One region of the Paenibacillus sp. FSL R7-0128 genome, then DNA from elsewhere that is predicted to be linked to it. Evidence: predicted binding sites of a transcription regulator. Region 1 holds the regulator's gene; each other region holds the start of a gene.
The links. The regulator Rex, encoded in region 1, represses fermentation and respiration genes when NADH is low (regulators of the CRP and FNR family bind a similar motif). The targets are predictions, from matches to a motif close to TTGTGAAATATTTCACAA.
Positions count from the first base shown of each region.

Region 1 (5,102 bases):
CTGGAGAAGCATTGACCTGCCTGGCGATTGTCAGACTGCCGTTCCAGCCGCCGAATCACCCGCTGGCAGAAGCGAAGTCAGAGCTGCTTCAGGCACAGAAGAAGAATCCGTTCATGAAGCTGTCCGTGCCGCAGGCTGTCATCCGCTTCAAGCAGGGCTTCGGGCGGCTGGTCCGCACGGCGCAGGACCGGGGCATCGTAATTGTGTACGATACCAGAGTGATTGAATCGCATTACGGAAAGTACTTTCTGTACTCGCTCCCCGGTCCCAAGATGGAGCATATGCTCACCGAGCAGATGGTCCCGAGAATTGCCGAATGGCTGGATGACGGCGGGGTTTCCTAATTCATCTGCTATTGCTATTATTAATAAGTCATGATTATCCTGAAGATCCGTTCCCGCCTGTCCTGCCACTCCGGCAGGCGGCGGGGCACGGTTGCTATAATTGTACGGAATGAAGTGTAGGCTAACAAAACTTTTAAGGAGGAGAATACATGAAATCGGATAAAATATCGGAGGCCGTCGTGCGCAGGCTCCCAGTGTACCTGCGTTTCCTGAACGATCTCCAAAAACGTGAAATCTCCACAGTCTCTTCTCAGGAGCTGGGCCAGAAGCTTGACCTAAATCCCGCCCAGATCCGTAAGGATTTGGCTTATTTCGGTGATTTTGGCAGAAAAGGCATCGGCTATGATGTATCTTATCTGATTGAGAAGATCCGCCATATCCTGAAGCTTGACCAGCAAATTAATGTTGCACTGGTTGGAGCCGGTAACCTCGGTCATGCTTTGTCTAACTACAACGCTTACTTGAAGGATACGATGAAGATTACTGCCATCTTCGATGCCTACCCGCCGAAGGTGGGCCAGCAGATCAACTCGCTGGTTGTGCAGCCGATGGAGGAGCTAAGCAGTACCATCCGCTCGCAGGGCATCCGGATCGGGATTATTACCGTGCCTGACAGCGAAGCCCAGAACGTAGCCGATATTCTTGTGGATTCCGGTATCGAAGCGATTCTGAACTTCGCACCGGTTATTCTCAAGACGCCTGCCAATATCCGGATTCATGCCGCAGATTTCACCACAGATCTGCAGAGCTTGGCCTATTATTTGCATGATGGAAAGGATGAGGCTGAAGATGAGCAGTAAGATCACGATAATCAAGAATGGGCACTTCCTGGTTCCGGGCAGTGACAAGCCGGTACTGAGCGGGTACATGTCCCTGGAGAATGATCTGATTACTTACATAGGTGAAGCTGAGCCGGTAGTGGAGGATGGTGCACAGGTCATAGACGGCAGCCGTCTGCTGTTCATGCCGGGTCTGGTCAATACCCATGGGCATACGGCCATGTCACTGCTGCGCGGATACGGCGACGATATGGTGCTTCAGACTTGGCTGCAGGAGAAGATGTGGCCGATGGAAGAGAAATTCACTGGTGATGATGTATATTGGGGAACCTCGTTGTCTGTACTGGAAATGCTGAAGGGCGGCACAACCACCTTCCTCGATATGTATGATCATATGGACCGGGTAGCGGAAGTAACGGAGCAGTCCGGTATTCGTGCTGTGCTGATGCGCGGCGTAATTGGGCTGTGCCCGGAAGAGGTACAGCAAGCGAAGCTTGCTGAGGCGATTGCTTTTGCCCGTAACTGGCACGGCAAGGCTGACGGCAGAATTACGACCATGCTCTCACCGCACGCCCCGTACACCTGTCCTCCAGAGTTTTTCATGAAGTTTGTGCAGGCTGCCCATGATCTAGACCTGCCAATACACACCCATATGTCCGAGACGCGCCATGAAGTGGAACAGAACGTGGCCGACTACGGCCTGCGTCCGGTCGCGCATCTGGAGAAGCTCGGGATGTTCACCCGTCCTTCGCTCATTGCCCACGGGGTTCATCTGAACGATGAAGAGATCGGGATCCTGGCCCGCCATAACGTTGGCGTGTCGCATAACCCCGGTAGTAACCTGAAGCTGGCCAGCGGGGTAGCCCGTGTTCCTGAGCTGCTGAGAGCCGGGGTTAAGGTCTCTCTGGGGACAGACGGTGCGGCGAGCAACAACAATCTGGATATGTTCGAAGAGATGCGGCTGGCGGCTCTGATCCACAAGGGCGTAAGCGGTGATCCTACAGCGGTACCGGCTCCTGAGGCGCTTCTGATGGCTACGGAGTATGGGGCGCAGTCTATTTTCCTAAGCGGGGTGGGCCGGCTTGCAGCAGGAATGAAGGCCGACTTCATCGCACTTGATATTGACCAGCCTCATCTGCTGCCGCATACCGATCTGCTCTCCCATGCCGTATATTCGGCAAGTGCCAAGGATGTAGAGCATGTATGGGTGAACGGCCAGCAGGTTGTGAAGCATGGACAATGCCTGACACTTGATGAAGAAGCCATCCGCCGCAAAGCACAGGAGACGTTCGAGAGCCTGCTTAAACGGTAATTCAAGGGAACGGGAAAGGAAGCAGCGTGGTGAAGAAGAAGAGGAGAAAATGGATCTGGCTGGGGATTACCGTGGTGCTGCTCCTTCTGTTCGGACTAAGCCAGTTCTATGCCTACATTATGAAGGACCAGTGGAACGAGCGGAGTGAGGCCAAGGAGCTGGCCCGGGCGCGTGCCGGACTAACAGAGGTAACCAAGGCCCAGAAATCTGTCTGGAATGAGAATGAGATCTACTGGGTGCTGACCGGTAAAAATGAAGCAGGGACCGAGCTGATGGTGTGGGTCCGTTTCACCTTGGAGGGCAAGCCTGCCGGAGGCGACAACGACCTGTATGCTGAGGAACTGAGCAATGGCACCTCAGAAGAGAAAATGCGCGGAATCATAGCCGCCCAGCTGCCGGACATTACGATCGAACGGCTGCTGCCCGGTGTATACAACGGGGAATATGCCTGGCAGCTATTTTACAAAAAAGACGGGCGATTCTATTATAATTTTTACCGCTTCAAGGATGGCAGCGCCATCGGTGAGGGGTACAGTCTGCCGAACCGCTAGCGTCACTTTAAGCGGCCGGGCGTTCAGGCTTGAACTATATTTAGAAGCGGGAGATACAGTGATACTGTACTCCCGCTTTTTTGGCGTGTTATATACGAGTAGAGAACAGGCTAGAGCTGTTCATGGACTTGAGGGACACCAGGATCTGTGGCTTACTTAATAAAGGGGAGGCATTGATCGGAGCTGCTCCCTACTGCTCTGTTGTCAATATGTACATATACCAGTATATATAGATTGCAGTACCATTCATGTACATCGGGCTGTTTTCAACCGGGTTCAAGCGACATTGATCTGCTCATTGTCGTAGAGGACAAGCTGTCCGCAGAGGTCAATCATAGACTTGCCAGGCGTAGCGTAGCCTTTCATGACAGTCTGCCGAATAATTGCGGAATAGGAATATAGCGGTGCGGCAGTCGCCGAAGGCTATGAACCGCGCGAATTAACTGATTTTGCGGAATATATGATGGCTGAAATCAAGCGGACTCCAAACTGAAGATTGACCGGGTAAAAATGATAAGCGCATGAAACATCCAGAAATTAGTATCAAAAATTTTAAATATATTCACAACTTTATGTAAAATCGTATATACACCTATGATATACTACTACTTGTACTAAGACATGCTTAAGAGCATGTCAGTCTCGGATGGGCGCTAGACACGCTGGCTGGTCTTTATTGTAGAGTTATGCTCGGTCATTATTGAGAGGAGGACGTTTCTTGAAACTTCGTCTTGTGCCTGTACTGCTAACGTCTCTGCTGTCTGCTGCATTATTGTTTGGTGGCTGGTATTCTTACCGTACATTCGCGGTGCAGGAGCCGCTACAGAAGCTGGTATCATCCTACGAGGGAGTGAAGGATTCCCATATTACTATTAAACGCAATGAGGTCACTTTGAAACTGGATTTGCAGCCGGGCACGAAATTACGTGAACTGGTGCAGTATGTATCAAGAGAAGGCAGCACTGCTATTGACGGACGGACCCTGAAGCTGGATGTGGAACAGAAGCCGAGTGAACTGCTGGATGAGTATTGGGATAAAGCGATGTTCTCTGTAGCAGAAGCGATGGAGAGCCGGAAGTATACATTGATACCAGCCAAGCTGGACGGATTGAAGGAGCAGGACAGTAAGTACAGCGGGGTTACAGCTACCACAGAGATTGACGACAATAATGTATATGTAAGCCTGAGCAACGGCACAGAGAGCAAATTTATCATTCTGCCGCGTGCAGCAGCCAAGATGGGAGTGTGGAACAATGCCTAAGTACTGGAAAGAGGTTGTAGCCGGATTCGTTCCGGTCATGCTGATTTTTATGGCTTTTGTGGGGATCAATATCTTCCCTGTAATCATAGCACTGGGCATGGTTGCCGCGCTCCTGTTCATTGCCCATGCCCGCGGCGGTCTGACGGTTAATGCAGGTGCAGATAAGAAGCGCAAGAAGAACGGCCCCTCCAAGCTGACCTTTGAAGAGATCGGCGGACAGGACAATGCCAAGCAGGAGCTGCGTGAAGCGCTGGACTTCCTGATCCGGCATGAAGAAATCAGCAAGTTCGGGATTCGCCCGCTCAAGGGAATTCTGCTTACAGGTCCTCCGGGAACAGGAAAGACGCTGATGGCTAAGGCTGCGGCACATTATACGGGCTCCGTGTTTGTAGCTGCCTCGGGTAGTGAATTCGTTGAGATGTATGTCGGTGTGGGTGCGGGACGCGTACGCGATTTGTTCAAGGATGCCCGCACACGCGCACTCAAGGAGAATAAGCAAAGCGCCATTATTTTCATTGATGAAATCGACGTCATCGGCGGGAAGCGCGAAGGCGGACAACAGCGTGAATATGATCAGACCCTCAATCAGCTGCTGACGGAGATGGACGGAATTTATAACAACGATACCCCGCGCATTCTGCTGGTAGCCGCAACGAACCGCAAGGAGATGCTTGATTCTGCGCTGCTGCGCCCGGGGCGTTTTGACCGCCATATTCAGGTGGATATGCCTGACAAGAAGGGCCGCAAGTCGATTCTCGACCTGCATGCCAAGAACAAGCCGCTGCATGATACCGTGGATCTGGATAAAATCGCCGAAGAAGCTTACGGCTTCTCGGGTGCTCAGCTGGAGAGCGT
Region 1 covers NZ_JBBOCD010000001.1:4,873,510-4,878,611, reverse strand. The annotation lists gene dinG (ATP-dependent DNA helicase DinG) at 1-344, shown strand, start outside; gene NST26_RS20540 (redox-sensing transcriptional repressor Rex) at 494-1,144, shown strand; gene NST26_RS20535 (amidohydrolase) at 1,134-2,435, shown strand; gene NST26_RS20530 (cell wall elongation regulator TseB-like domain-containing protein) at 2,465-2,986, shown strand; gene NST26_RS20525 (hypothetical protein) at 3,705-4,247, shown strand; gene NST26_RS20520 (AAA family ATPase) at 4,240-5,102, shown strand, end outside.

Region 2 (5,102 bases), 4.8 Mb from region 1:
GTGCCTGTACAGCGTACCACTCAGAGCAATGGCATGATCACTGATCTGGTCCGCTTCACCAAGGATAAGGCTGAAGAAGCGGTGAAGATGGCGAAAGAGACGGGACAAAGCATTGCCCGTGTAGTCATCCCGGATGCGGCGGACAATGTCAGCGAAGTGAATGTCCAGATTCCGGCGGAAACCGCCAAATTGCTGAAAGAGAACGGCATTGTACTGGAAATCTATACGGAGAATGCAATTGTGCGTGTTCCGAATGAATCGCTGGAAGGCATCGGACAAGACTTCTATTTCCGGCTGGTGCCGGTGAGAAGTGCAGCAGAGCGGAGTGAAATCGAGAAGAGAGCCACGCTTGAAGCTGTGGTCCGCGAAGTGGCGAAGAACAACAAAATCGAAGTGGTCGCCAGACCGATGACCATTGAGACGAATCTGTCCAGCAGGGCGGTAACCCTGATCCTGCCGCTAAGAGATGTGAAGCTGCCTGCGAATGAAGCGGCGCGTAATGCATTCCTCGCACAGCTCGGTATTTTCATTGAACATACCGACGGTACGAAAGAGGTTGTCAAAGGCAAAGCGGTTACCTATAAAGAGGGACTGCTTGGACTGGAATTCTCGGTAAGCAAATTCAGTACCTTTACGATTATTAACTTCAATAATCAGTCGCCTGCTACACATGTATCCTATATCGTTGGCTTCCCGGATGGTCAATTCAAGCCGGACGAACGGGTAACGCGCTCGCAGATGGCGCTCATGATTGCCCGGAATCTGGGCTATGATGCTAGTGCGGCTGTAGGCACTCCTCCCTTCCCGGATGTAGCTGTCCGCCATTATGCGGCAGCAGCCATTGCCTTTGTGAATGCACAGGGCGTGATGAAGGGTGATCCGGCCGGGAAATTCCGGGGCAATGCACCGATTACGAGAGCAGAGATGGCTGCTGCTGCAGCCAACTACCTGAAGCTTGCCGTACCGGCAGACGGAAAATCGGGCTTCAGCGATACCACTGGACATTGGGCCCAGGCGGTAATTGAAGCCAATGTGTCGGCAGGCCTGCTCAAGGGCTACCCGGACGGAAGCTTCAAGCCGAATGCTTACCTGACCCGGGCGGAAGCTGTAGTCATTGTTAATCAGATGTTTGACCGCGGCCCGCTCCATGGAGCAGATGCTGTGAAATTCCCGGATGTCTCCAAGAATCATTGGGCCTACCTGGACATCCAGGAGGCTGTCATCGACCATCAGTACCGGATCGACAGTGAACAGAAGGAACAACGGGTTACAGAATAAATGGATAGGGGTTGGAGGAGAGATCATTTCTCCTCCAGCCCCTAAATCATTAAATTTGAAGTATAATGGTTATAAAACCGTACCGATTTCCAGTTGCGAAGGAGATCCGAATGAGAGCAATCCTGATTGACGATGAAGAATTGGCACTAAAGGCTTTGGAACGCCAATTGCATGCGCTTGGTTGTTTCGAGATTATCGGCAAATATACCGATCCGCTGCAAGGGCAGCAAAAGGTAGAGGAGACCGAGACCGATATTGTGTTTCTCGATATTCATTTACCGGAGCTGAGCGGGATTGAGCTGGCGGAAAGGCTGCTGGAACGGAGACCCGATCTGCAGGTTGTATTCGTAACGGCATATGATAATTATGCGATCAAGGCTTTTGAGCTGAATGCCCTGGATTATTTGCTTAAGCCGATTCATACGGACCGTCTGAAGCTTACAGTTCGGAGATTGAATGCTCAGCAGAAGCCTGGCCTGGCAGCCCGGGCAGCGTCAGCGCAGACAAGCTGGAGAATGCTGATGCTCGATGCCTTCCGGATCTACGAAGGGAGTCAGGAGCTTCCGTCACTGCAATGGAGAACGGCGAAGGCGCAGGAAATCTTCTTTTACCTGCTGCATCATCGCGGCAAAGTGGTCAGTAAAGCCACTCTGATTGAATTGCTGTGGGCTGATTTTGATCCGAACAGGGCCTATCCGCAGTTATATACGGCTGTGTATCATATCCGCAAAATGCTGGAGCCCTTCAGCAGAGAACGGATTCTCCTGCAAAATACGGCGGACGGCTATCTGCTCAAGCTGAATGGAATCTGCCTGGACGTTGATGAGTTTGACCGCTTTATCCAAGCGGGGTTAGAGCTCTCGAATGACACACTGCCCGAATACGAACGAATCCTGAAGCTGTTCAAGAGCGAATATCTGGAGGGGTACGATTATGTGTGGGCGGAGCTTGAGCGGCAGAGATTCCAGCTGCAGTGGATTCGGCTGAAGCTGAATCTGGTCCGCTGGTATATGGGGAATGCAGAATATGAACAGGCCTTCAAGCACATTGAACAGGTCTGCACCCGCTATCCGTTAGAGGAGCAGGCGCAATTATTGTACATGCAAATATCGGATAGAATGGGCTTTCATTTTCTGGTGCAAAGACAGTATGTATTGCTGGAAACGGTCATGGAAGCAGAGGTTGCGGAGAAACCGAGCCGGGAGATTGTCAAATGGTATAGGGATTGGGATAACAAGCGTCAAAAAGGGTGAATCCGTGGATTCATCCTTTTTGCCCTATCTAAATTATGATATATTTAATCTTGAATGAACTTGTTCTGCAAAGATCCGACGAAGGAGCACCCCATGACCCAATTTGTCTACAAGCAGATTATTGCTGACCTCAAAACGAAGATCTTTGCCGGGCAGTACGCCGATATGAAGCTGCCGGATGAGCGCAGTCTCAGCGAGGCGTATCAGGTTAGCCGCAGTACCATTAAGCGTGCGCTGATGAAGATGGAGAGCTCGGGCATTATTTTCAAGAAACGCGGCTCCGGCACCTTCATCAATCCGTTATATATAAAGAACGATTCGATCTTCAATTACGAAGGCTCTAATCTGGGGGTGTCGGATAACTTCCAGATGCACGGGAAGAAGCCGGAGATCAAGGTGCTGAGCTTCGAGGTCATCCGGCCCACGGAGGAGCTTCAACGGGATTTGTTCCTGATGCCCCATGATTTCGTGTATAAGATCGTGCGTCTGCGCCTGTTTGAAGGTGCGCCTTTCATGATTGAGACGGGATATATTCCGATCAAAATTGTGCAAAATCTCGACCAGACGATTATTGAGGGGTCGATTTTTCATTATCTGGAGGAGTCGCGCAATCTGGCGGTGACCAAATCCTTTTTGTCTATTTTTGCCGAGCCTTCACTGCTGAATGATCAGGAGCTGCTCCATCTTAAGGAGAATGAACCCGTAGGGATTATGGAGGGGATCTTTTTCCTGGATAACGGCACGCCGTTCGAATTCTCGCATATGCGCTTCCATTATGAGTATCTAAAGTTTAACACTTTCGTATCTGTGCATTAACGGATGGACGGTGTAAATAGCATAACTGAGGTATAGCAGGCCGGGAGGAATCCCGGTCTTTTTAGCGTTTTTTTATCATGACAAATTAATCCATAATTATAAAAATAAACATCTTTTTGTGCGTGGTTTGCAGAGGAATTCATACTATGTTCAAAATTTCACAATATTGGACCGTATTAATTTCTAAAAAGATTGAATTTCTGAAATGCCGATGTATGATGTAAATGTAGAAGTGATACATTCAATTTACAAAGAAAAAGATTAGGGAGTGGAAGACATGGGATTAACAATCGAACAGGTGGATTATTCCTCGAAAACGTATCTGGCAAAGCTTGACGCTTACTGGCGTGCAACGAACTACATCTCCGTAGGCCAGCTTTATTTGAAGGATAACCCGTTGTTAAGAGAACCGTTGAAGGATGCAGACGTCAAAGTGAAGCCGATCGGACACTGGGGCACGATCCCTGGGCAGAACTTTATCTATGCGCACCTGAACCGCGTAATCACTAAATATGATCTCAACATGTTCTATATTGAAGGCCCGGGCCATGGCGGTCAGGTGATGGTATCGAACTCTTATCTGGACGGAACCTACACCGAAATCTACCCGCAGATCACTCAGGACATCCCTGGTCTGAAAAAGCTGTTCAAGCAGTTCTCCTTCCCTGGCGGTGTTGCCTCCCATGCAGCTCCTGAAACACCCGGATCGATTCATGAAGGCGGCGAGCTGGGTTACTCCCTGTCGCACAGCGTGGGTTCGATTCTGGATAACCCTGACCTGATCTCCGCTGTAGTTGTAGGTGACGGCGAAGCAGAGACCGGTCCTCTGGCCGCTTCCTGGCTGTCCAACCGGTTCATCAACCCGATTACAGACGGTGCTGTGTTACCGATTCTGCATTTGAACGGCTTCAAGATCAGCAACCCGACCATCCTCTCCCGGATGAGCAGAGAAGAATTGACCGCCTATTTTGCCGGCAACGGCTGGGAGGCATTCTTCGTAGAAGGCGAGAACCCGGATCTGATGCACCCGGAAATGGCTAAGGTGCTGGATACAATCGTAGAGAGAATTGCCGCCATTCAGAAGAACGCCCGTGAAAATAACGATACTACACGCCCTGTATGGCCGATGCTGGTCTTCCGCTCCCCTAAAGGCTGGACCGGTCCGAAATCGTGGGATGGCGTACCGAACGAAGGCTCCTTCCGTGCCCATCAGGTGCCGATTCCGGTCGATCAGAAGAACATGAAGCATGCTCCGGCATTGCTTGAATGGCTGAACAGCTACAGACCTGAAGAACTGTTCGATGAGAATGGCCGTCTGAACGCAGATCTGGCTGAAATTCTGCCAACCGGCGACAGACGTATGGGGATGAACCCTGTAACGAATGCCGGCAAGCTGATTAAAGACCTGCACAAGCCGAACTTCCGCAACTATACTCTCGATAATTCCGCCCCAGGCCAAGTAATTGCACAGGATATGGCCGTACTGGGCAAATACCTGAAAGAGGTTGTAACCCTCAACGAAGAGAACCGCAACTTCCGTATTTTCGGACCGGATGAGACTATGTCTAACCGTCTGGGACCAGTATTCGAAGTGACCAAGCGTCAATGGATGGATGCCATTCAGGAACCGCAGGATGAATTCCTCGCTCCCTATGGCCGTGTCATTGACTCCCAGCTGTCGGAGCATCAGGCAGAGGGGATTCTGGAAGGGTATGTACTGACTGGCCGCCACGGATTCTTCGCCAGTTATGAAGC
Region 2 covers NZ_JBBOCD010000001.1:102,652-107,753, forward strand. The annotation lists gene NST26_RS00495 (S-layer homology domain-containing protein) at 1-1,278, shown strand, start outside; gene NST26_RS00500 (response regulator) at 1,389-2,531, shown strand; gene NST26_RS00505 (GntR family transcriptional regulator) at 2,625-3,347, shown strand; gene NST26_RS00510 (phosphoketolase family protein) at 3,625-5,102, shown strand, end outside.
Region 2: the regulator Rex is predicted to act here: its motif matches at 3,494-3,511, upstream of NST26_RS00510 (phosphoketolase family protein).

Region 3 (5,102 bases), 270 kb from region 1:
CTGCAGCATGAACTCTTCCACTGCACCTATCGTATATTCCCGATTGCTCCGTTCCATTATGCTCTCTCCCTCTCCCTTTAGACTATACCTGTGTCTCTTCGAACAGCGCAGTACGGGTGTTTTTGTCATCCAGCATTTTCCGCCAAGGATCACTCACCTGGGCCAGTGCAAAGTCAATACGTGCCGCAAGCTCTTTACGGTTGTCGTCATTCCCCATAACCACCGTCTGGATATGCTCAAGACCCATACGCTCTACCCATTCGGAGGTTCTCTCCAGGTAATTACCGGTCTCACGGTAGTACTGGATAACAGCGGAGCAGACCTCAACCAGCTCCTCGTCGGTCTTCACCTTGCAGAAGGCATCTGCGATCCGTGGTTTAATCCCGCCGTTGCCGCCGATGAATACCTCCCAGCCGCCGTCATTGCCGACAATCCCGATATCCTTCGTGCAGGACTCGGCACAGTTACGCGGACAGCCGTTAACCGCCATCTTGAACTTGGCCGGCATATCCAGCCGCTCATATTTACGCTCAAGCATAGCGCCCATGCCCATGGAATCCTGTGTGCCGAAGCGGCAAAACTGTGAACCCACGCAAGTTTTTACCGTACGAAGCGACTTCGCATAACCATAGCCGGACGGCATATCCAGCTCCTCCCACACCTTAGGTACATCTTCTTTTTTGACACCGATCAGGTCAAGACGTTGTCCGCCCGTTACCTTCACAACCTTCACATCATACTTCAGGGACACATCGGCAATCCGCTTCAAATCCTCAGGAGTGGTCACCCCGCCATACATCCGCGGTATAACTGTATAAGTTCCGTCCTTCTGAATATTGGCGCTCATCCGTTCATTGACGAAACGTGACTCCTTCTCATCCTCATGAGTGTCAGGGTAGATCATCCCCAGATAATAGTTCACGGCAGGGCGGCATTTCGAACAGCCTTCTGCCTGCTTCCAGTCCAGGACATGCATGACTTCCTTGGTGGTCCGGAGGCCTTTAGCCGTAATCTCGGCTACGATCTCATCCCGGCTAAGCGAGGTGCAGCTGCAGATCCCCTGCTTGGCGCTCTGCTGGAAGCTGTCTCCGAGAACGAATTGCAGAATCTGCTCCACCACCGGCTTACAGCCGCCACAGGAGCGGGTTGCACCCGTACAGGCTTTGATCTCATCCACCGTAGTGAAGCCGTTCTCCGTAACAGCATCCACAATCGCTTTTTTGGTTACGCCGTTGCAGCCGCAGACGATTTCTTCATCAGCCATCGCTTCAACGGACATGCCTTTCTTGGCTCCGCCTCCGCCGCAGCAGCTTGTGCCCATAACTTCATCATAGATTTCATTGGTCATCTCTGTGCTGTTTTTCACAAGCTTCTGCAGGTTGGCAGATTCCGTTACATCACCGAACAGAACGGCGCCTACAATCACATTATCCTTAAGCAAAATCTTCTTGTAGGTTCGCTTCCATTCATCCTTGGCAGAAATGACGGTATGCTCCGGTGTTTCGGTAAATTCACCAGCGGAGAACACATCTACCCCGGAAATTTTGAGCTTGGTTGCTACAACTGAGCCTTCATAGCCCGGAGTCTGTACACCAGACAAATGCTTGGCAAGAACCATGCCCTGCTCGAATAACGGTGCGACGAGTCCGTAGCAGGTTCCCCGGTGCTCTGTACATTCGCCGACAGAATACACATCTGCCATAGAAGTCTGCATATAATCGTCAACTACGATCCCGCGGTTAACGGTGATTCCGCTGTCCTTGGCAAGCTGGACATTCGGCTTGATTCCAACAGCCATCACTACAAACTCTGCGGGCAGTTCACTGCCGTCACTGAAGCGCAGACCGGTCACCCGCTCTTCGCCGGTCAATTCTACCGTCTGCTTGCCCATGGCGAATTTCACACCTTGACGCGTAAGCTCTGCCTGCAGCATGGATGAAGCAGTGCGGTCCAGCTGCCGCTCCATCAGATCCTCCAGCAGATGAACAACGGTAACATCCATACCCAGATTGACAAGACCCTTCGCAGCTTCCAGACCGAGCAGTCCTCCGCCGATCACAGCCGCCGTCCGGTACTGCTTCGCTGCTGCCAGCATCGCATCACAGTCAGCGATATCGCGGAAGCCGACTACCCCATCCTTGGTGCTGCCGGGTACGGGGAGAATGAAAGAATTCGAGCCTGTGGCAATAATTGCTTTATCGTAAGGAACCGCCAGTCCATTATCGGTCAATATTAGTTTGTTCTGTTCATCGATCCGGGTAACCGTCGTGCCAGTATACAGTGTAATATGATTATCCTCATACCACCCAAGATCATTAAGAATGATGTCTTCAATCGTTTTGCTGCCTTCAAGTACATAGGACAACATAATCCGGTTATAGTTGGGATGCGGCTCACTGCCGAAGACAGTAATATCATAAGCGCCGCCCAGCTTCAGAATCTGCTCAATAGTGCCTACTCCCGCCATGCCATTCCCAATTAGCACTAACTTTTCTCTTTCCGCTGCCACTGGTAGACCCTCCTTCAGAAACTCTGATTTCTTCAATAACTTTACCTGATAGAGAAATTATACTGTCCCCAATTCCATGACAAGTGTGACCACAGTCACACGGTATGTGAATTTTTTCACACGAGTGGAGATGACTTCTCCCGTTCTTGCATAGGACAACTTATGGCGTGAAGCACAGAGATATATTATTCAAAAAAAACGGATACCCATGCAGTTTCGCACAGATATCCATTCATTTGATACACGATCTCACTCCTATACTTCATTCACTTATTTCAGTACCAGAGAGATCTCCAGCTTGTCCTGCGGACTGAGCTTCATGTCCACTCCATTACCGAGCAGACCTTTATCATTGACCTTCAGTCTCCATTCCTCGCTGCTGAGCGGGGTATATTCCATCACGGAAAGCACCGTCCGGTTATCCTCGGCAAGCCGGACCATACCGCTGTTCTTGAGCAGTCCCTTGACGGACATATCCTGCATAAAAGAAAGCACATGCGAATGTGTCAGCTCCGGCTGCTCGCTCCCCCCGTTCACCGTGATGATGACAGGCTGAAACATCTTTCCGGTTCCGGCAGGCCCTGCTGACATCGTAATGGCCGAACCCGGTTCCAGCGTCGTATTCAGCTCTTGAACCTTCTTGCCGTTCACCTGAACCTCCCAGCTCATATCCGGACCCAGGGAGACCTTATTCACCTCAAGAATACTGGTTCCATCCGCTGAAAATGTAACAACGCCGCTCTTTCTGAACAGCTCTATTATTGAATTCCCAGGCACGTAAGCTTCATTAAGCAATCTGGCCGAGCTTCCGGCCATTTCACTGTCACCCACCTTGACTGAAAAGGTTAATCCTTGGCCTCCGTTACTGCTGCCGCCATTCTCTGATCCCAAGCCACAACCGCTTGCCGCGGCCAGCAAGAGAAGGCACAGCATGAAGCGCATCCATTTCGTGGACATCCCACGGCACCGCCTTCATATGTATTTTCCCAGACTCTTTAAGGATAACGCATAGAGGAAGGGTTCTCAAATCATTTCTGCCGGAAGAAAAAGTAAAAAGCCCCCGAAGGGACTTCTACCTTGCAGCAGGTCCTATTGATACCGCAGGAACAAAATGTTGTTCTCCAGATGTACATGCTCGAAGGTCATGCCTTCCAGTTCTTCAAGGCGGGCATAGGTCAGGCGATAAGTCGTGCAGGCATGTGCGGGCGGTGTGTAGTCATTAGTTACTCTGCGAAGCTCGCGCAGGATCTCTCCGGCCCCGTCATGCTCAGCTTCCAAATTATGCAGCAGTCCGCGCAGCTCCGCAAGTCCTTCTTCGGTTGGGTTCTGAGTGTAGGCCAGCATCTTAGGGAATTCGCTCTCTTCTTCCTTCGCTGTATGCTGCAGCAGCTCTTCACGCAGCATATTGAACAGACGGTGCATCTCTCCGAGGTGCGGTGAATCCTCACCGTGAACGCGGAACACCTTGGTTACATTTTGACTGATTAGCGGAAGCTCTTCACGCAGGTAACGATGATGCTTGTTCACAATATAATCCACCAGCTCCTCCGAAGAAGCCTCGTTCCAGGCGGTATCCTCTTCCAGAACCGGGTGCTGCTCTTGCAGCTTGTTCAGCTCCTGCACCATTGCTGCCGGATCAAGACCCTTCTCGGCAGCGGCTTCAGCCAGCGGCTTGGCACCTCCGCAGCAGAAATCGATCCGTTGTGCCTTGAAATAATCTGCTGCTTTGGGGAACTGCAGGACAATATCTCTGACCATTGCTTCCGGGGTGAACCCGGGATGAATTGTTGTATCGTTTAATTGATTGGACGCCATGTTGGCCCCTCCTCAGGTTAGATGTAGGTTTGTGCTTCTTTTCACTTCTACACCTTATCACTGGCCTTAGGCGGAACTTGTGATTGTACGCACTGAATATAACAAATTTTAATGAACGCGAACTTTTAATATTTTTATGTAAAATATACTAGACATTTTGTTTTATATATTTTACAATATGCGTGAGGTGAGGGAATGGGGAAGAATCTGAGGCTCAAAGCCTCCAGAGCGGCAAAAGACATGTCGCAAAAGCAGCTGGCGGATGCCGTGGGGGTCACAAGACAGACAATTATCGCGATTGAGAATGGTGATTACAACCCCACCCTGAGGTTGTGTATTGACATTTGTGTAACCCTTGGGAAGACGCTGGATCAATTATTTTGGGAGGGAACGAAGGATGAGCAGAACGAACCTGGATGAGAGACAATTGCAGCAGCGGCACAAGGCGGGGAATCAGGCATTTCTTTTGATGGCATTCTTATTGCTGGCAGACATGGCGCTGCAAAACTACGGAATGAAGTGGCTGGAATATCCGCTAAGTAATTACGCAATTTTCATGCTGGGTGTGGGTTCCTATCTCGTACGGCTGATCTGGACCGGTGCATATGTGGGACCGGGCGGAGCACAGGGCGGAGCAAAAGGAAAAAACGTTCTGGGTGCACTGCTGGCGATCGTGGTGGCAGCCTGTATCCTTATCGTTACCTTCGTGAATCCAGCCGCCCAATCAGCAGCAAACAGCGGTGCGAACGGGAAGGTGATTCTGGTCATTTCCGTTACA
Region 3 covers NZ_JBBOCD010000001.1:5,139,493-5,144,594, forward strand. The annotation lists gene nirD (nitrite reductase small subunit NirD) at 1-57, opposite strand, end outside; gene nirB (nitrite reductase large subunit NirB) at 83-2,509, opposite strand; gene NST26_RS21820 (hypothetical protein) at 2,780-3,466, opposite strand; gene ric (iron-sulfur cluster repair di-iron protein) at 3,599-4,294, opposite strand; gene NST26_RS21830 (helix-turn-helix transcriptional regulator) at 4,520-4,744, shown strand; gene NST26_RS21835 (DUF6773 family protein) at 4,722-5,102, shown strand, end outside.
Region 3: the regulator Rex is predicted to act here: its motif matches at 2,614-2,631, upstream of nirB (nitrite reductase large subunit NirB).

Region 4 (5,102 bases), 2.8 Mb from region 1:
AATAATGATCGGCATCGTTAAGGTAAGAATGACACCGCTGGACGTATCCAGGGTGAATACATAGATAAGCAGCAGAGCGGGTGTTACCGCCATACCGACCATCCGCGGAATAATCAGCTCCAGGTATGTGCGGAACTTCGTTACTCCTTCAAGCACTAATGTGACCATATTTCCGGTTCCCCGGTCGCCAGCCAGCCGTGGTCCCAGCTGGAACAGCTTGTCCATCATCTGTCTCCGCATGCTGCTGCCGGTCGCTTCCGCGAAGCGGTACGCCGCCCGGCTCATCAGCATAGCGCAGGCATGACGCACAAGAAACGCAAGAAGGAACAAGAGCGCTCTAGCCCCTTGTTCCTTCAGCGGTTCTCCCGCAAACAGCGCAGAGACAGCTTCTGCCAGCGACTTCGCCAGCAGAAGAATGGAGAAGCTTTGCACCAGGGTCAGGAAGCCAACCAGCAGAAATACAGGCTTAACTCCTTTGTACCCAAGCAAATTTTTATCCATTAGTATTCAAGATGCTCCTTCTCATGAACCCGTTTGTGGAAGATGAAATAACTCCAGATTTGATAGCCCAGCACGAACGGCAGCAGGGTCAGCGCTACAATCGTCATCACCTTCAGCGAATATTGGCCGGAGGCCGAATTCGTAATCGTCAGGTTGAATGCCTGATCCAGCGAGCTGATCATCACCCGCGGGAACAGTCCGATGAAGATCGATGCAACAGACAGCGCCATCACAGCACCAGTCATCCCGAAGGCATAGCCGTCCTTCTTCTTAGTCATGAAATATCCGGCCAGCAGATAAGCGGCTACAGCGAGAACGACTACAATCCATAGCAACGTTCCGCGTTTATCGAAGATATCCGTCATAGTATATGTCATCACAACGAAGGCTACCAAGAGCGCCGCCAGTGGAATCAGCAGCTTCTGGGCCAGCTTACGCGCCCGTTCCTGCAGATCTCCAAGCGTGCGGAGCGTAGTGAACATCAGCCCGTGCACCAGACACAGCAGGACAACCGTAATCCCTGCAACCACTGTATAAGCATTGACGATATCGAAGAATCCGGCATACATCTGCATATCCTTGTCGATCGGCAAGCCCTTGATGAAGCTGGCGAATACCACGGCGAGCAGGAACGGCGGTAGGAAGCTGCCGAAGAAGATGCAGACATCCCATGTTTTCTGCCAAGCCTTGGAATCGCGCTTGCCTCTGAATTCGAAGGCGACACCACGGGCGATTAGCGCCAGCAGAGCAAATACAAACGGAATATAGAAACCGCTGAACAGCGTAGCATACCAATGCGGGAAGGCCGCGAACATGGCACCGGCACCCGTAATCAGCCATACCTCATTTGCATCCCAGAACGGACCGATCGAATTGATCAGTATCCGTCGCTCCGTATCATTCTTGGCCAGAATCTGCGTCTCCATCCCTACACCGAAGTCGAAGCCTTCCAGGAAGAAGAACCCGACGAACAGCACCGCAATCAGCAGAAACCATAATTCATTAAGAGAAAGCATGAGTTGATCCCTCCTTGTTATACGGATCGTGGGATTCACCGTGTTCGTTATCCATAGCATAAGGACCTTTTTTGATCACTTTGACGAACAGGCCGACTAGCACTGCACCCAATATGGCATAGATCGCGGTAAAAGAAATCACCGAGAACAGTACCTGTCCGCTGGTAATATTAGGTGATACACTGTCTTCTGTAGTCATAAGTCCGAATACAGTCCATGGCTGACGCCCGATCTCTGTCATAATCCAGCCGGCCGTGTTGGCAATCGGCGGAAGCAGCAGTCCCCAGAACATGAAGCGCATGAACCAGGTATTGGGTCTGTCCATCTTTTTACGCCACATGAGGTAGATCGCGTATACCCCAAACAGTATCATCAGCGAGCCTGCAGCCACCATGATCCGGAAGCTCCAGAAGGTTGTTTTGACCGGCGGAATATAATCTCCTGGCCCATAGGCCACTTCATACTCCTGCTGCAGCTCCAGCATCCCCTTCACTTCACCGGAGAATTTACTGTAGGACAGGAAGCTCAGCAGATACGGAACCTGAACTTCATTGCTGTTGGTCTGGTTCTTCACATCGATATTGGCAAACACCGTCCAAGGTGCCGGGTCGCCGCTCTCACCCCACAGCGCTTCGGATGCGGCCATCTTCATTGGCTGTGTCTCTACCAGATATTGAGCCTGTGCATGTCCTGCAACCGCAACGCCGAAGGATGAGATAACCCCTACAATTGCTGCAATCTCGAATGATTTTCGGAAAAAGGCAACGTCCTGCTTCTTAAGCAATTTGTATGCACTGATCCCTGTTACCAGGAAGGCGCCCGTAGCGTAAGCGGCAAGCACTGTATGCGGAAATTCCACCAGCAGCTGGCCGTTTGTAATCAGTGCGAAGATGTCATTCATCTCCGCGCGGCCATTGTTAATCTGGAAGCCGACCGGATGCTGCATGAACGAGTTAGCCAGCAGAATCCAGAATGCCGACAGCATCGTTCCGAAGGCGACCAGCCAGATGGATAACAGATGAATCCGCTTGGATACCTTATCCCAGCCGAAGATCCAGATTCCGATGAACGTGGACTCCAGGAAGAAGGCCAACAAGGCTTCAATCGCAAGCGGAGCCCCGAACACATCACCGACGAAGCGCGAATAATCCGACCAGTTCATCCCGAACTGGAACTCCTGCAAGATCCCTGTTACTACACCTACTGCGAAGTTAATCAGGAATAGCTTCCCCCAGAATTGCGCCATTCTTTTGTACTCTTCATTGCCCTTTCTTACGTACATGGTCTCCATAATGGCAATTATGAGCGCAAGTCCGATCGATACTGGCACAAAGAAATAATGAAAAATTGTCGTCGACGCAAATTGTATACGCGACAGCAGTACTGTATCCATATTTCTCCCCTTCCTTCTCCCCATTTCGTTATGTCTATTTTGTCAAATTCCCATCACTCAAAGTGTGATAATTATCACATTATACGCCCCGTTTAGGCATAAAAAACAATAAATTTGTGACAAATATCACAATTTTGCATTTAAAAGCAAAAAAAATAAGACGGTTTCACCGTCTTGAAGGTGTCCTGCATATATAGTTGTCTTGACTCATAAAGGTATTGGTCTAGGTAATGGAAATACCTTTCTTAAGCGATTTGAGATCGCCATTTGAATTAAGCAATTGCGGCAGCATCTTCATGCTACGAACCATTGGGGAATGACAGAGACGGCAGGAAGGCGCATGTTCAAATGCGAAATTATCCCTCATCCATCCATTGCAATCCTCGTTGGTACAGGCCCAAATTGCGGTATTTTCTTCCGGTACTTCCTCCAAAGGCTTTTTCCGGTAGTTCATTGCCGTTCCTCCCTTCCTTTATGTTGCAAGCAAGTGATGATAAAAAAAGACCGTCCCAACTTTCACAAGCGGGGACGGTACCTTCTATTAATTACAGTTTTACAACGTTTTCGGCTTGTGGTCCGCGGTTGCCTTGAACAACGTTGAATTCAACGCGTTGGCCTTCGTCCAAAGTTTTGAAGCCGTCGCCAGTGATTGCGCTGAAGTGAACGAATACGTCGCTTCCGCCTTCAACTTCGATGAAACCGAATCCTTTTTCTGCGTTGAACCATTTAACTGTACCTGTTTGCATGTGTGTTACCTCCACAAATTTAAATTAATATGTTCTTTTTATCTTCAGACAAAGAAAAAATTCACACATTGAGAAAGGTTGTAGCTTTGGTTGACAGCCCTTTTCAATGCGAGAATAAGGTATCAATGTAAGAACAATTTCATGTTACCACACCTTAATAACAAAGGCAAGCTGTTCTATCCTAATTCCTCCGTTTTTTCCCTTATAAGGACTACTTCCCAATGTAAGGGCTACCAGTCATAATAAATTGTAATATTTATACCCATTGCTACCAATTACCCCATTTATTTATTCTTGAAACAGCCCCGCCCTCTTCTTTTTTTCCTGAAAAGGACGGCTTGAACTGTTTCCGTAATCGTGACTGCCTCATTATTATATACGGCCATTTCCAATTTTATTCCTCTGGCTTCTCAAGAAGCTGGACTGTGGTCTGCTTCACTTCACCATTGCGGTAGAAGGTAATCTTCAGCTTATCGCCGATCTTGGTATGATCGTACAGATATTTGCGCAGCGACAGCGTGGAGGTAATCGGCTTATCGTTGAACTTGGTAATCACATCGTTAAGCTGCAGACCCGCTTCCTTCGCCGGTCCCACAGCATCCAGAACCACAACCCCATCGGTCACTAGAGACGGAAGATTGAGCTCCTTACGCTGGTCATCGGCCAGCGGTACATAAGGATTATTCAGATCCACTGAATAGACGCCCAGGTATGACCGGGCTATCCGGCCTTTGGAGGTAAGCTCATTGGCTGTATCCACCACGTGATTGGAGGGAATCGCAAAGCCCAGTCCCTCTACCCCCGTATCGGAGATCTTCATCGTATTGATACCAATCACCTTGCCGTCCAGATCCACTAGTGCGCCCCCGCTGTTGCCCTCGTTAATGGCCGCATCCGTCTGGATCACTTCCTGCTCCCAATCGTACACGCCATCCTGGTTCAGTGACACTGGAATCGTCCGCTCTGTGTAGCTGACAATGCCGGAAGTCAGTGTATCTCCAAGCCCCAGCGGGTTGCCGATGGCAATGACAGTCTCACCCAGACGCAGCTTGGAGGAATCCCCGATCTCAGCAATCCGGTCGATTCCCTTGCCGTCAATGGAGAGCACAGCAATATCGCTCACCTTGTCGGCACCTACCAGCTCCGCCTTGTGTGTCACGCCGTCTACTGTAACCACTTCCAGCTTGCCGGCACCCTCAATGACATGATTATTCGTGATGATAAATGCCTTATTGTCATCCTTCTTATAGATAACTCCCGAGCCTAGCGCGGATTCATCGAGAATATTAAGTTCCTTATTATCTTGTTTATGATTAATGATGCTCACTACCGCAGGGCGGATATGTGCAGCAGCCTGAATAATCCGGTCATACGGATCTGCGCTGCTCGCAGCCACCTTATCAATAACCACCGGAGCCTGAGCTCTCTCAGCGGCGAATTGTCCCG
Region 4 covers NZ_JBBOCD010000001.1:7,699,443-7,704,544, forward strand. The annotation lists gene cydD (thiol reductant ABC exporter subunit CydD) at 1-501, opposite strand, end outside; gene cydB (cytochrome d ubiquinol oxidase subunit II) at 501-1,517, opposite strand; gene NST26_RS33105 (cytochrome ubiquinol oxidase subunit I) at 1,504-2,910, opposite strand; gene NST26_RS33110 (cold-shock protein) at 3,134-3,364, opposite strand; gene NST26_RS33115 (cold-shock protein) at 3,456-3,656, opposite strand; gene NST26_RS33120 (S1C family serine protease) at 4,051-5,102, opposite strand, start outside.
Region 4: the regulator Rex is predicted to act here: its motif matches at 3,025-3,042, upstream of NST26_RS33105 (cytochrome ubiquinol oxidase subunit I).